Regions from separate parts of the Streptomyces sp. NPDC047022 genome, predicted to be linked through region 2. Evidence: riboswitches for the same ligand, from Rfam matches in the RefSeq annotation. Region 2 holds a riboswitch; each other region holds the start of a gene.

Region 1 (5,082 bases), on a different contig from region 2:
CAGGCGGGACAGCAGGGCGATGCCGATGGCGCCGGACTGCGCGAACAGCCCGATGCGGCCGGGGCGCGGCATCTCGGGGGCGAGAGAGGCGTTGAGGCGGACCCGCGGCGAGGTGTTGATGATCCCGAAGGCGTTCGGCCCGATGATCCGCATCCCGTACGACCGCGCCTGACGGACCAGCTCCCGCTGGCGCTCGCGCCCGTCTGGGCCGCTCTCGGCGTAGCCCGCGGCGATGACCACCAGCCCCTGGACACCGTGCTCGCCGCACTCGGCGACGGCCTCCGGCACCCGCTCGGCGGGCACGGCCACCACGGCGAGGTCGACCGGCTCGGCGATCTCGCGGACGGAGCGGTGGGCGGGCACCCCGTCGAGTTCCGTCTGTCCCTCCGGGAACCCGCTGTTGACCGCGTACAGGCGGCCTGTGTATCCGGCCTCCCGCAGATTGTCCAGGATGCCCCGGCCCACTCCCCCTGGCGTACGGCCCGCGCCTATGACGGCCACCGAGCCAGGGGCGAGCAGACGCTGCACGGACCGCGCCTCGGCGCGCTGCTCGCGGGCGCGCTGCACGGCCAGCGACTGGTCCGTGGGCTCCAGATCGAATTCCAGGCGTACGACGCCGTCCTCGAAGCTGCGCTTCTGCTGGTACCCGGCGTCCGTGAACACCTTGATCATCTTGCTGTTGGCGGGCAGTACCTCCGCGGCGAACCGGCGGATTCCGCGCTCCCTGGCCACCGCCGCGATGTGTTCGAGGAGGGCGGAGGCGACTCCGCGCCCCTGGTGCGCGTCCTGCACCAGGAAGGCGACCTCGGCCTCGTCGGCGGGCGCGGAGGCGGGCATCCCGTCGTCGCCGATGCGGTCGTAGCGCACGGTGGCGATGAACTCGCCGCCCACGGTGGCCGCGAGACCCACCCTGTCCACGAAGTCGTGGTGGGTGAAGCGGCGGACGTCCTTGGCGGACAGACGGGGGTACGGCGCGAAGAAGCGGTAGTACTTCGATTCGTCCGAGACCTGCTCGTAGAAGCTGACGAGGCGCTCGGCGTCATCGACGGTGATGGGCCGGATGCGCGCGGTGCCGCCGTCTCGCAGCACCACGTCGGCTTCCCAGTGTGCGGGGTATTCGTGCCGGTCCGACGCGGTCTGCATGCGCCCCAGGTTCATGCGCCCCAGGTTAAGGCTCCGGCTCGCTCGCGTCCGGCGGTGGCGCGAGGCAGGCTGAGAAGGTCGGACCGGGGTCCGCCCGGTGCATCACCGCCACCCCTTCCTGGGCGCGCTGCACATATGGAACACTGGTCTAGACAACCCTGAACACCTGAAGGGCAGCATCACATGGCTGAGCGCCGCGTCAACGTCGGCTGGGCCGAGGGCCTCCACGCCCGCCCCGCCTCCATCTTCGTCCGGGCGGCCACGGCCTCCGGAGTTCCCGTGACCATCGCCAAGGCCGACGGCAACCCCGTGAACGCCGCGTCCATGCTCGCGGTCCTCGGTCTGGGCGCGCAGGGTGGCGAGGAGATCGTCCTCGCCTCGGACGCGGAGGGTGCGGACGCCGCTCTGGACCGTCTCGCCAAGCTGGTCGCGGAGGGGCTCGAGGAGCTTCCCGAGACCGTCTGATCTGCCTTTCGGGCGTCTTCGGGCGCCCTGGGGAGCCCTCGGGCGTCCCCCCACGGCTCAGCCGCGTCGGCCCACGGGAAGGCGCGGCTTCGCCGTATGCGCGGCACGCAATTCGGCGGCGCACGGAGGAAGGCACAAAAGCGCGCGGCACGCGAAAATCACGCCACCCGTTTTCCCGGGCACACGGAAATAAAGACATCCGGAAGAGCCGCTCACCGAATGCCGCCGCGAATACCTCTCTTTGTATACGGCGCCCGCGTTAATGCCGGAGTCCCTACATGTTTACGGGGTGTTTCGAAGTCCTCACGCGGTCGGCGCCGCCCGCCCGGCCGGGGAAGCGCAGCCGGTGCGCCGCGGTCGTCCGTTCGGCGTGGAGAGCCATGATCGCCCGGGCGCGCTCGCCGTCGCCGCGTGCGACGGCGTCCACGATGGCGCCGTGCTCCGCCCAGGACTCCAGGGGGCTGAGCGGCGCCTCCACGACGTACATCCAGGCGATCTTATGCCGCAGCTGGGCGAGCGCGGAGGTCAGCGCGGGGCTCGCGCTGGCCTGGGCGAGCGTCTCGTGGAACCAGGCACCCAGCGAGCGCAGATCCTCGCCGCCGCCCCTCCTGGCCCGCTCCTGACCCAGTCTGACCAGGCCGCGCAGGACCTTGAGATGGGCCTCCGTGCGGCGCTGCGCGGCCCGCGCGGCACCGAGCGGCTCCAGGAGTAACCGCATCTCCAGGAGGTCGCCGCCCTCCTGATCGGTGGGTTCCGCCACGCACGCGCCGGCGTGCCTGCGGGTGACCACGAAGCCCTCGGCCTCCAGTGTGCGCAGCGCCTCGCGCACGGGGACGCGGGAGACGCCGTACCGGCGCGCGAGAAGCTCCTCGGTGAGCCGGCTGCCGCGTGCGTGGACACCCGAGACGATGTCGTCACGGATCGCCGTGCATACCGCGTGCGCCGGAATACGCATGTCCGACCTCCGCCTTAATTCCCGCGAAACGTCGCCGATCGGCGTGTGTTCAACCGACTCTATTGCAGCGGAGCGGAATTTCCGACGGCGGGCCGGAATCCATGGATATTTTTTGGACAAACAGCGGTTCGAAACGACAACGGCCCCGGCACTGAGCCGGGGCCGCCGCGGTACGGCACACGGTGCACGTACGAACGTTCGTCAGACGTTCACGCCGTGCGACCGCAGGTAGGCGACGGGGTCGATGTCCGAGCCGTACTCGGGGGACGTACGGGCCTCGAAGTGCAGGTGCGGCCCGGTGGTGTTTCCCGTGGCTCCCGAAAGCGCTATCCGGCTGCCCGGGGTGACCCGCTGCCCCACCGAGACGCCGATGGACGAGAGATGGCCGTACTGGGTGTAGGAGCCGTCGTTCATCCTGATGACGATCTGGTTGCCGTACGCGCCGCCCCAGCCCGTCTCGACGACCGTGCCGGCGCCCACGGCGTGCACGGGGGTTCCGGTGGCGGCGTGGAAGTCGATGCCGGTGTGGGCGCCGGAGGACCACAGGGATCCACCGGTGCGGTAGCCCGTGGAGACATAGGAGCCGTAGATCGGCGCCACGAAGGTGTTCAGGCGGCGGCGCTCGGCCTCGCGGGCGGCGCGCTCCTTGGCCTCCCGCTCCTTGGCGGCCAGCTTGCGCGCGGCCTCCTCGGCCTGCTTCCGCTCGGCTGCCTGCTTCTGGGCGGCGGCCTGGGCGTCGATCTTGTCGGCGACCGAGTCCCCGAGAGCGACGGCCCGCATCAGACCGGTCTGCTCCACGGGAGCGCCGGCGGCGAGCGCCGGCGCGGACAGCGTGCCGATGACGCCGGTGGTGGTGAGTGCCGCGACGCCCACGGCGTTCGCGGTCGTACGCCTCATGCTGCTGGGACGACGGTGCTTCCCGGTGGCGCAGGTGAACGCCATGAAGTGGCTGGTCCTTTCCTTCCCTCTCGCCTACCGGGTTAGCTGACGGGTTCGGAGCAGGAAGGTCTCCTACGGGCTTGCGCCCGATTCACCCCAGGGACATGGGCGCCTCCGGTCGCGAAGGCGCAGGGTGGGTCCCCGGCTCCCCTGGCTCGCGCCGTACGGGGACTCGGCGATGGCTGTCCGGTGCCGCGGGTGCGGCGCACTGCCTGACGGACAGCCCGGACGACGCTAGAAGGACCGTCTTTCCAACACCAAACCGGCAGCGGTGTTTGTAGCGCATCCCACAGGGCAGACAGGCAACCTCGCGGCAATACGGACAAACACACGGGGCCGGGGCCCTGGTGGTGAAAAGACCGCCAGGGCCCCGGCCACGCGCCCCGCGGGGCGCCGCCGAGCGTGCGTGGTGTCCTGCTACTCCGCGGGTACGACGCTCACTTCGCCGATGCCCAGTTGCCTCACGGGCTCCTCGATATGCGCGGCATCGCCGACGAGGACGGTCACCAGACGGTCCACGGGGAACGCGTTCACGACGGCTGCCGTCGCCTCCACCGTGCCGGTGGCCGCGAGTGCCTGATACAGCGTCGCCTGGAAGTCGTCCGGAAGGTGCTGCTCGACCTGGTCGGCGAGCGTGCTCGCGACGGCGGCGGCCGTCTCGAACTTCAGCGGTGCCACGCCGACCAGATTCTGCACGGCGACATCGCGCTCGGCGTCCGTCAGGCCCTCGGCCGCCAGCGTGCGCAGTACCTTCCAGAGGTCGTCGAGCGCCGGACCGGTGTTCGGCGTGTCGACGGAGCCGCTGATGGCCAGCATCGCGGCGCCCGTGCCGTCGGGCGCGGAGCGCAGCACCTGACCGAACGCCCGCACCCCGTAGGTGTAGCCCTTCTCCTCGCGCAGGACCCGGTCCAGACGCGAGGTGAGGGTCCCGCCCAGACAGTAGGTACCGAGCACCTGGGGGGGCCACACGCGGTCATGCCGGTCGGCTCCGATCCGGCCGATCAGCAGCTGCGTCTGGACGGCTCCGGGGCGGTCCACGATGATCACTCGGCCGGTGTCGTCCGCCGTCACCGGCGGCACGGGACGCGGGCCGGCGGGGGCTCCCGTCCAGGCGCCGAGGGTGTCCGCGAGCAGCTCGTCGAGGTCGATCCCGGTGAGGTCCCCGACCACGACCGCGGTGGCGGTCGCCGGGCGGACATGGCGCTCGTAGAAGGCGCGGACGGCGGCGGAGTCGATGCGCGAGACCGTCTCCTCGGTGCCCTGGCGCGGGCGCGACATGCGCGAGGACGCCGGAAACAGCTCCTTGGAGAGCTCCTTCGCGGCACGCCGGGCCGGGTTGGCGGTCTCATGGGGGATCTCGTCGAGGCGGTTGCGCACCAGGCGGTCCACCTCGCTGTCCTCGAACGCCGGCGACCTCAGGGCGTCGGCGAGCAGCCCGAGTGCCTTCGGCAGGCGGGAGACCGGCACTTCGAGGGACAGGCGCACGCCGGGGTGATCGGCGTGCGCGTCGAGGGTGGCGCCGCAGCGCTCGAGCTCCGCGGCGAACTCCTCGGCGGAGTGCTTGTCGGTGCCCTCGGAGA
Region 2 (5,082 bases):
AGGTGCTTGCCCGCGCCCTGCGCCCGCGCCGAGTCCACGGTGGCGCCCGGCCGGTACTTGCCCGTGAGGAAGCCGGCGGCCAGCGCGTAGTACGGCATCGCCGCGAGGCCGGTCCGGGAGGCGACGTCCTGGAGCGCGCCCTCGTATGTGTCGCGCGAGACCAGGTTGTAGTGCGGCTGGAGTGCCACGTAGCGCGCCAGGTTCTCGCGGTCGGAGAAGTCGAGGGACTCCTTCAGGCGCTCGGCGGAGATGTTGGAGGCGCCGATGGCGCGCACCTTGCCCGCCTTCACCAGTTCGTCGAGCGCGCCGATGATCTCCTCGACGGGCACGTCCGGCTGATCGAAGTGTGTGTAGTAGAGGTCGATGTGGTCTGTGTCCAGGCGGCGCAGCGACGCGTCGGCCGCGGCCTTGATGTTCGCCGCGGACAGCCCCTTGTACTCGGGGTGCTGGCTGACCTTGGTGGCGACGACGACGTCCGCGCGGTTGCCGCGCGCCTTCAGCCATGCGCCGAGGACGGTCTCGGACTCACCGCCCCGGTGGCCGGGAACCCAGGCCGAGTACGCGTCGGCCGTGTCGATGAAGTTGCCGCCGGCCGCGGTGTAGGCGTCGAGGACGGCGAAGGACTGCGCCTCGTCGGCGGTCCAGCCGAAGACGTTGCCGCCGAGGGAGAGCGGGAAGACCTCGAGGTCGGAGGAGCCGAGCTTGCGAAGGGAAGTCATGAACTGCGTCAACGCCCGTACCGGCAGTGGCGTTCCGGAGCGGGGCAAAGATCACGCAAATGAACGGATCCCCGCACTCCGCCCCGCGGGCACTGCGGCCCGGGGGCGGTCGGCGGGGATGCTTCGGGGCCCCTGCCGGGGCGTCCGTCAGGGGTTGAGGCCCTTGCCCTGCAGCCAGGCCATCGGGTCGATCGCGGCGCCGCCGTTCGGGTGGACCTCCAGGTGCACGTGCGGTCCGGTCACATTGCCGGTCGCGCCGACGCGCCCGATGACGTCGCCCGTGGACACCTTCTGGCCCACGCTGACGTTGATGGACGACTGGTGGCAGAACCAGAGTTGCGTGCCGTCGTCCAGCGTCAGGATCGTGCGGTAGCCGTAGGCTCCGGCCCAGCCGGCCTCCGTGATGGTGCCGCTGTGGATCGCCTTGATGAGCGTCCCGGTGGGCGCGGCGAAGTCGAGACCGGTGTGGTAGCCGGAGGACCACATGGAACCGGCGTCACCGAAGCGGGAGGTGAGGGTGTAGGAGGAGGTCGGCAGCGTGTACTGCTTGGCGAGTTCGGCCAGCCTCGCCTCCTCGGCCTTCTTCTTGGCCTCTTCCGCCTTCTTGGCGGCGGCGATCTTGGCCACGGCGTCGTCCTGCGCCTTGGCCGCCGCGGCGGCGGCCTTCTTCACGGCGGCGTCTTCCGTCGCCTGCACGGAAGCGGATGCCAGGCTGTCCCGCTGGGACTCGGCCTGCTGCATGATGCGGGAGCGCAGCGCCTCACCCGCGCCGGAGCCGTCCGACGCCGCCTCGGTGGCCGTCGTGCCTTCGGAGTGCTTCGCGCCGGTGTCCTCGCCGATCAGCTCCTTGGCCGAGTGCGTGAGCGAGGACAGGTCCGGCATGGAGATGGAGACGGGCGCCTTGCCGGTCTGGGCACTGGCCATACCGCCCGCGCCGACGGCCGCTATCACGCCGACGCCGAGCACGGTGGAGCTGCGCGCGAGTCCGCCCCCACGCTGCTTGCTGACGCGGTGGCGACCGCGGACGGGACGGAGGGAGTCCTCGGTGGGGTTCCACTCCTCCCAGGGGGCCTCGTCGGCGCCGGGTGCGAAGCCGAACGCGTGGGTGTCGTTCGGGGCGAACGAGGTGCTCTGGGCAGGCCGGTTGGACGCCACGTGGGCGCACTCCTTTCCTTCCGTCTCGCCTACCGGGTTAGCTGACGGGTTCGGAGAGGAAGGTCTCCTACGCGCGTATACCAGCCGTGCTGCCACGACGGTCTCCGCCCGATTCACCCCAAGGTGGTGGTTCCCCGGCTCCCTTGCGGGATTCGGCACACGCGCACGGAGCCGCCTCTTGTGACGGCTGGGACGACCGCGCTGCGTTATCGAACGTTAATAGACGCGGGACCCGGATTCCAAGCTGTTCAGAGAGATCCTTTACGCCTTTGGCCAGGACTTTCACACCATGAACCACCCAAAAAGGGCGAGTTGACCACGCTCCATAAACCTCGGACAATGTGACGGTTCGTCAATTGTTATGCGGAGAGGCATCATGTGCTCACCGGCCGTGACAATCATCAAGAGGGCCGGGAAACCTCGGGCGCGTCGGGACGGCGTACCGCGAGCAGAGCCATGTCGTCCGTCGCACGGCCCTTGGTGTGGCGGGCGACATCCTCGACGACGGCGGACAGCAGGGCACCGGGAGCGGGAGTTCCGCATCCGGCCAGCCGGGCCGCGGGATCGTAGAACTCGCCGTGCGCGTCCCGCGCTTCGGAGACGCCGTCCGTGTGCAGGAGCAGCGTCGCCCCGGGCGGGAAGTCCCGCTCCTCGGCGCGGTCCGGCCAGATCCCCAGGTCGCCCATCCCGAGCGGCAGCGCGCTCTCCTGGGTCTCCAGCACGCTCAGAGTGCCGTCCGGAAGCAGGAGCAAGGGGGCGGGGTGGCCGCGGTTGACGATACGGGTGGCCCCGCCCCCGTGCGGGATCTCCACGAGCACCGCGGTGGTGAAACCCTCGGACGCGTCGAGCCCCTGACGCCGGGTGCCCTCGCGCGACAGCGCCCGCTCCAGGCGCTGGACGACGGCCTCCAGCGTCGTCTCCTGCTCGGCGGCCTCCCGGAAGGCGCCGATGAGGACGGCGACCGCGGCCACGGCCCCCATTCCCTTTCCGCGCACGTCCCCGACGATGAGCCGCACTCCGTGCGGGGAGTCCTGCACGGCGTACAGGTCACCGCCGATGAAGGCGCCCGCGTGGGCCGCCTCGTAGCGGGCGGCGATGTCCAGTCCGCCGATGCGGGCGGCGGGTTCGGGCAGCACGGCGCGCTGGACGGCCCCGGCGATCTCGCGGGCTGAGGCCAGGCGTTCGTTCTTGCGGCGTACGAGCACATTGAGCAGGACGGCCAGGACGGCGACGGTGACGATGGTGACCGTCTCGGTGACCGATCCGGCGCGAGCGGCGAGGCCGAGCCCGAGGCGGGGCCCGAAATGGATCACGAGGATGGCGAGGACGGCGGCCACCCCGGTGAGAACGGTGCCGCGCAGCGCGTACAGGAGCGCGGCGACGAGCGGGGCGGCGGTGAAGAGGGGACCCGCCGTGACATCGGAGAGGGTGAGCCAGTCGTAGCCGGCGCCTATGGCGATGAGCAGCGCGGGCAGGGCTGACAGCAGTGCCCGCACCCGCAGGGAACGGAGGGTCTCGCCCTCCCCCCTGCCTTCGCCTCCGGCCCGGCCCGGCGCCCCGAGGGCCCCGGCGGCCTTGCCGCCGGGTCCGGGATCGCCGGACGCCCGGCTGTCCTCCGGCCGGTCATGTTGGTCGTAGAACGTCTCGACGCACCGCGCACCTGCTTGCTGCACCACCCGTCCAGGCTTTCCGGAAGGTGAGCGGAAGGCGACCGCTGTGGGCCGGGCGGAGTACTGGCGTGCGCCCAGGGACGTTCTGGAAAGCACGGGCGCCCGGGAAGACACCGGGTTCGGGGAGGCACGCGCGCCCGGGAAAACGCGGATGCCCCGGAAAACGGGGATGCCCCGGAAAACACGGAGGGCCGGAGCCCTTTCGGACTCCGGCCCTCCGCCGTCAGTAGCGGGGACAGGATTTGAACCTGCGACCTCTGGGTTATGAGCCCAGCGAGCTACCGAGCTGCTCCACCCCGCGTCGGTGAAACCAGTGTACGCCATGCGCGGGAGGCCAAGCACACGGTTTTCCGCTCAGGGCCCCTCACCAGCGGATTCCGGTCTCCCGAGGGGCCGCCGCGGCGCGTCAGGGGCGGCTCGGCGGCGGGCTGAGCGGGCCGAGCAGATGGGCGTTCGGGGCCTTGGCGAGCGCCTCGTACCCCGGCAGCAGCACCACATCGGCGCCCTCCGCCACCAGGACCGCGTTCCCGTCGGCCGACTTCACGAACGTGTCCGGTTCACGCCAGGCGGTGACCACCCGTCGCACCCCGGCATCCAGGATCAGCCGGGAGCACGGCGCCGGCCGGGAGGCGCGGCGGGCGCACGGTTCCAGGCTGCTGTAGACGGTGGCACCGGCCAGCCGGGGGTCGGCGGCGTCCAGCTTCGCCAGGGCCGCCTCCTCCGCGTGGACGACGGGGTCGCCGCCCTCGCGGGAGTGCGCCCGCGCCAGTTCCGTGCCGTCGGCCGCGACGATCACCGCCCCCACGCTGAAGGCCGTCTCGGACGGCGGGCACTGCGCCGCGAGCTCGCAGGCCGTCTCCAGCCACCGCCGGTCGGCGGCGGAGGCGAGCGACCCGGTGCCGGGTGCCGTGGGCACGTAGCGCATCAGCACGACATCGCCGACCTGCCGCGTCTCCACCAGCCGCATCCGTCCCGGCGGGTAAGCCCCCGGACCGAACATCCGCGGCGCGTCCGCCTCGCCCACGAACAGCGGCGCGACGGCGAGCTGGAGTTCGTCCGCGAGCCCCTCCCGCAGCAGCTGGGTGTGCACCCGGCCGCCGCCCTCGACCATCAATCGCCGTACGCCCTTCACCTCCCTCAGGTGCGAGAGGACCGCCCGCCACTCCACCTCGGGCCCGAGCGCGATCACTTCCACGTCGGCGGGCAGCAGACCCCGCAGCCGCCGTGCGCCCGCGTCGGTCGTGTAGAGGGCCTTCGCGCCGCCCGTGTGCCAGAAGGCGGCGTCGGGGTCGAGGGCCCCGGAGGCACTGACGGTGACCTTGAGCGGGAACTCCGGCAGTCCGGCGGCGATGCGTGCCGCGCGCCGCTCCGCCGAGTACACCAGCAGCCGCGGGTTGTCGGTGCGCAGCGTGCCCGCGCCGACGAGGATCGCGTCACTGCCCGACCGCACCTCGTCGACCCGGTCGAAGTCCTCGGGTCCGGACAGCAGGAGCCGCTCGGGTCCGGTGTCGTCCAGGAAGCCGTCGAGGGAGACGGCG
Region 3 (5,082 bases), on a different contig from region 2:
CTCGCCTCCGAGCAGGGGCCCTACGGCGATGCCGAGCCCGAGGGCGGTCTCGTACAGGATGATCGCGCCTGAGAATCCGCCACTGGCGGAGGCCACGATGACGGCCAGGGACGTGGCGATGAAGAGCGCGTTGCCCAGGCCCCAGCCCGCGCGGAAGCCGACGATGCCGTCGATGGAGCCGCTGGCGCCGGCCAGGGCGGCGAACACGACGATGACGGTGAGCCCTGTGACCAGGGTGCGCTTGGCGCCGAAGCGGCTGGAGAACCAGCCGACGATCAGCATGGCGACGGCGGTCACGATCAGATAGCTGCTGAACAGCAGGGAGACCTGGCTGGGTGAGGCACGAAGGCTCTCGGCCAGGGCGGGCAGGATCGGGTCCACCAGACCGATGCCCATGAAGGAAATGACGCAGGCGAACGCCACGGCCCAGACGGCCTTGGGCTGTCTGAACGGGCTGGCAGCCGTTCCACGCGGTGCTGTCATGCGCTCTCTTCCACAACGTAGAGGAATGAAAGGTGAGGGTCAGAAACGGGACCGGCGGTCCTGGATCGCGCGGGCCACGGCGGGCAGAGCGGTCTTCACCGCCTGCTGCTCGGCTTCGGTCAGTTCCTCCATGAGCTCCTGAAGGGCCTGGGCGCGTTCGGCCCGCCGCTGCCGGACCACCTCGAGGCCGATGTCGGTGGCCTCCACCAGCACGCCGCGGCCGTCGCTGCGGTCCGCGGCGCGCCGCACCAGGCCCGCACGCTCCATGCGCGTGACGAGCTGGGTCATGTTGGGCTGGGAGGCGTTCTCGGCCCGAGCGAGTTCGGTCAGCCTCTGCGGTCCCTCGCGGCCGAGCCGGGCGAGCGCGGAGGACGCCGCCGCGCTCAGGCCGCCGGCCGTGGCGCTGTGGCGTACATACCGGACCATCTGCTCGACGGCGGTCATCAAGTCCTCCGACGACACCTGAGGGGCCGCCGGATCCATAACCCGCTTATGCATAACCGCATCATGCACTTACATGTAGCGTGAAACAAGTCCTGTGCACCCGGCCGCCCACGACTCGATCTGCGCCTCCCGCCATTCGGTGGCGCGACAGACCCCTCCCCCATCAGGTGATACGAGGCACACCGCCGATTTCGAGGGGGCCCTCATGTTACGCTCGACACATGAGCCCCCGTTCCGCTCTCCCCGCGCCCGAGGCACCGGCCAAACCACTGCGCCGAGACGCGCAGCGCAACCGGGACGCGATCGTGGCCGCCGCCCGCGACGCGTTCGCGGTCGAGGGCGTGGGCGCCTCGCTCGAGGGCGTGGCCCGTCAGGCCGGCGTCGCCATCGGCACGCTCTACCGGCACTTCCCCACCCGGCTCGCCCTGGTCGAAGAGCTCTTCGCGGCAAAGTTCACCGATCTGCTCGACGCCGCCGAAGAAGCGGCGGCCATGGACGACGCCTGGCAGGGGTTCTGCCACTACCTGGAGAGGTTCGCCGAACTCCAGGCGTGCGACCGCGCCTTCAACGACCTCGTCTCGTCCAAGCTGCCGACCCACGCGGTCAGTTGCCAGTCCGTCGAGCGCGCGAAGGAACTGGCCGACCAGATCTTCCACAACGCCCAGCAGCAGGGAGTCCTGCGGGACGACGTCGTTCCCGAGGACCTCGCCTTCGTCATGTGGTCGCAGGCGGGCATCATCCAGGCGACCCGCACCGTCGCCCCCAACGCCTGGCGGCGCCACCTCCATCTGATGCTCGACGCGTTCCGCGCCCAGTGCGCCCATGAACTCCCCGAGCCCCCGCTCACTCGCCGGCAGGTCGATGAATCCCTCACCGCCTTCGAGTGCCGCGAGGATGCCTGCGCCGAGTGCTGAACAGGCGTTCTTGGCAACGATCGCCTCGTAGCCGACCGCGCGTTCCTCATATCTCGTGGCCACGGCCCGATTCCGTTGGAGCCGGTTCTTCGAGAACCGTCTCTCCAATGCCGACGGCATGAGCGGTACTGCGGCCCCGCTCGCGGCGTCACGCTCCGCGAACAGGGCGACACAGCGGAGGAGTCCCGCTTGAAGTCACGAAAATGTATCGGGCATATCACCCACCAACCTTCACAGGGGCCACATCAGTTGGCTACCGTCACGGGCGGGCCGTACGGCACCCACCGGCGAACGTCGCCGGGCCGCTCGGCCTCCGCCGAGTCCGGCGTGCCCCCTTCACGGCATCCGGAGCCGGGGACCCAACCGACCTTGGGGTGAATCGGCCCAGCCTCCCGCGGGGAATTGGGCTGTAGGGCAACCCTTCCGAACCACCCGCCCGAACCCGACAGCTAACTCGGTAGGCGGAAAATGGAAGGAGTCGCCTCCCTTGGCGTCGCATCGCAAGTCGCGCCCCGCCAGTGCCCTGGTAACGGGCATACGCACCCCCGCCATCGCCACGGCCGCGCTCACCACCGTGGCCCTGTTGTCCCAGACCGCCAACGCCGCCCCCTCCTCCGACGGAAAGCCGAGCGTCGAGGAGGTCGAGAAGAAGGTCGACGACCTGTACCACCAGGCGGAGTCGGCTACCGACAAGTACAACGAGGCCAAGGAGAAGGCCGACAAGCAGCGCAAGAGCGTCGACACCTTGCTGGACGACGTCGCCCGGCGCACGGAGAAGCTCAACAAGGCGCGTGAGGAACTGGGTACGTTCGCCGCCGCCCAGTACCGGACGGGGGCCGCCGCGCCCGACACCGCCACCTTCTTCCTCGCGAACTCGCCGCAGGACTACTTCGACCAGACCCAGCTGATGGGCAGGCTGACCTCACGGGAAAAGGGCGCGGTCGACGACTACGTCACCCAGCAGTCGGCGACCATGAAGCAGCGGCAGGAGGCCGCCAAGAGCCTCCAGACGCTGACCGCGTCGCAGAACGAGCTGAAGACCGAGAAGGCCGCCGTGCAGCAGAAGCTCGCCTCGGCTCGCCAACTGCTCTCCGAGCTGACGGCGCAGGAGAAGGCCCGGCTCGCCGCGATCGAGAAGCAGAAGCAGGAGGAGGCCGCGCGCAAGGCCGCGGAGCTCGCGAAAGAGCAGGCGGCCGCGGAGGCGGCGCAGAAAGCCGCCGCCGCGAGATCCTCGAGCTCGTCCGGTTCTTCCGGCTCGACGACCTCTACGGGTTCGACCGGTTCGACGGGCTCGACGGGCTCGACCGGCTCGTCCTCGGACTCCTCGTACACCGCCAAGGCCGCAAAGGCGCTCGCCTTCGCCCGCGCGCAGATCGGCAAGCCGTACGTCTGGGGCGCCACCGGTCCCGGCTCCTACGACTGCTCCGGCCTCACCTCGGCCGCCTGGAGGGCTGCGGGCGTGAATCTGCCGCGGACCACGTACGACCAGGTCAACGTGGGCACCACGGTTTCCCTGGCCAATGCGCAGCCGGGTGACCTCGTCTTCTTCTACGACGACATCAGCCACGTCGGCATCTACATCGGCAACGGCATGATGATCCACGCTCCGAAGCCCGGCGCATACGTCCGCGAGGAGTCGATCTACTACGGCGGTGAGTCGATCATCCACAGCGTGGTACGGCCGGCCTGAGTGACGGCGGCGAGCGTCTTCCGGGTGAAGCCGGACGGCCGCCCGAGTTCTGCGTTGTACCAGAGCTCGGGCGTCTTCCGGCCAGGAGCTGACATCCGGGGTTCAGCCCGCCAGCAGATGCGCCAGCTCCGCATCCAGGTCCAAGTGCTCCGGCTCGGACCCGGGCGGCACCATGAGCCGCGTTTCGCCGAGGAAGGATTCCACGCCGTCCGCCGGGAGTTCGAGCAGGACCGAACCCGCCGGCGGGCTGAGGGCGATGTAGAGCACATCCCTGCCGAGTCCGTCGCCCGACCACATGCGGACGTCTCCATGACCCGCGTGCCCCCGCAGGGCCTCGGTCAGCGTGTCGCGGCTGAAGAACCACTCGACCACCGCGCCGTCCGTGCCGCCGCCAGTCTCGAAGACGGCGCGGACGGCGTAGGGGTCCCCGGCCTCGTAGTGGAGTTCCATGGACAACGGCATGGACAGCTCACGTGACAGGACGAGCCGTACGGGCAGCTCGTACGCCACGGCTCTCGACGCTTTCACGGTCCGTCAGTGCTGGGCGGTCAGCAGCTGGTCCACGATCCAGAGGTCGACGCTGCCGTTCCGGACCGGGGTCACGTCCTTCCACCAGCCGTGGTTCCAGACGTAGAGGCGGTGACCGTCCCAGCGGAACTGTCCCTCCTGGTACGCGGCGGGCTTGCCACTGCGGACGCCGTGGTCCTCGTGGCTGACGACCGAGGCCCGGTCTACAGGTCCGGACGTCGCCGCCGACGCCGTACCACCGGCGCCGAGAACGGCTCCGCCCACGATCAGCGCGGAAGCGACAGCGGCCGGAACGCGCCTGACGAACCTGTTCATAATCATCTCCCTGTGACGTGCCACGATTCCGCCTCGTAGGCGTGTGGCCTCGCTCTGTGAACGGCGTTGCAAGACGGTTGTACCCGTCTTCCGCCGGGCGGCCGAACCAATTCGGAGGGGTCCCTCACGTTCGACTCCGCCAGAGTACTCGAGGGGCCCCTCATGTTTGCGGTGAGGCTCATCACAGCACGTCGGAAGGGTGCGAAGAGCGGCTCAACACCCCCGTACGGCAACGCGGGAGCGATTAAGAAACGGCACTGGTGAATCCCATGAAAGGGAACAGTTGGACTTCAGGATCACTTAGGAGCAGGGTGGGCCCGTGCCCTCGATCCCGACGGGCACTCTTTACTGCACCACCGGAGACCATCCGATGAACTACCTCGCGGACCCCGATCGCTACAGCGGCACCATGCGCTACCGGCGCACCGGACGCTCGGGGCTCGACCTTCCCCTGCTGTCCCTGGGTTACTGGCACAACTTCGGAGACGACCAGCCGTTCGAGACCCAGCGCGACATCGCCCTGCGGGCCTTCGACCTCGGGATCACCCACCATGACCTCGCGAACAACTACGGGCCGCCCTACGGCTCCGCGGAGATCAACTTCGGGCGCCTGATGAAGCAGGACCTGGCCCCGTACCGCGATGAACTGGTGATCTCCACCAAGGCCGGCTGGGACATGTGGCCCGGCCCCTACGGACAGGGCGGCGG

What was found. Region 2 has a riboswitch for cyclic di-AMP ahead of ABZ845_RS30080 (M23 family metallopeptidase). Riboswitches for the same ligand answer to the same signal wherever they lie in the genome.
Positions count from the first base shown of each region.
Region 1: linked by a shared signal. The riboswitch ahead of ABZ845_RS22835 (M23 family metallopeptidase) and the one ahead of ABZ845_RS30080 (M23 family metallopeptidase) in region 2 are both predicted to bind cyclic di-AMP.
Region 3: linked by a shared signal. The riboswitch ahead of ABZ845_RS10145 (NlpC/P60 family protein) and the one ahead of ABZ845_RS30080 (M23 family metallopeptidase) in region 2 are both predicted to bind cyclic di-AMP.

Region 1 covers NZ_JBEYVV010000024.1:47,992-53,073, forward strand. Annotated here, with positions in the region: gene ABZ845_RS22820 (GNAT family N-acetyltransferase) at 1-1,143, opposite strand, end outside; gene ABZ845_RS22825 (HPr family phosphocarrier protein) at 1,327-1,608, shown strand; gene ABZ845_RS22830 (GntR family transcriptional regulator) at 1,883-2,563, opposite strand; gene ABZ845_RS22835 (M23 family metallopeptidase) at 2,765-3,505, opposite strand; cyclic di-AMP (ydaO/yuaA leader) riboswitch at 3,518-3,690, opposite strand; gene ABZ845_RS22840 (pitrilysin family protein) at 3,920-5,082, opposite strand, start outside.
Region 2 covers NZ_JBEYVV010000050.1:21,945-27,026, forward strand. Annotated here, with positions in the region: gene ABZ845_RS30075 (aldo/keto reductase) at 1-719, opposite strand, end outside; gene ABZ845_RS30080 (M23 family metallopeptidase) at 867-1,874, opposite strand; cyclic di-AMP (ydaO/yuaA leader) riboswitch at 1,886-2,042, opposite strand; gene ABZ845_RS30085 (PP2C family protein-serine/threonine phosphatase) at 2,276-3,550, opposite strand; tRNA gene ABZ845_RS30090 (tRNA-Met) at 3,772-3,845, opposite strand; gene ABZ845_RS30095 (dihydrofolate reductase family protein) at 3,951-5,082, opposite strand, start outside.
Region 3 covers NZ_JBEYVV010000006.1:188,588-193,669, reverse strand. Annotated here, with positions in the region: gene ABZ845_RS10160 (MFS transporter) at 1-483, opposite strand, end outside; gene ABZ845_RS10155 (MarR family transcriptional regulator) at 523-981, opposite strand; gene ABZ845_RS10150 (helix-turn-helix domain-containing protein) at 1,149-1,841, shown strand; cyclic di-AMP (ydaO/yuaA leader) riboswitch at 2,146-2,321, shown strand; gene ABZ845_RS10145 (NlpC/P60 family protein) at 2,329-3,531, shown strand; gene ABZ845_RS10140 (SsgA family sporulation/cell division regulator) at 3,634-3,993, opposite strand; gene ABZ845_RS10135 (hypothetical protein) at 4,066-4,374, opposite strand; gene mgrA (L-glyceraldehyde 3-phosphate reductase) at 4,745-5,082, shown strand, end outside.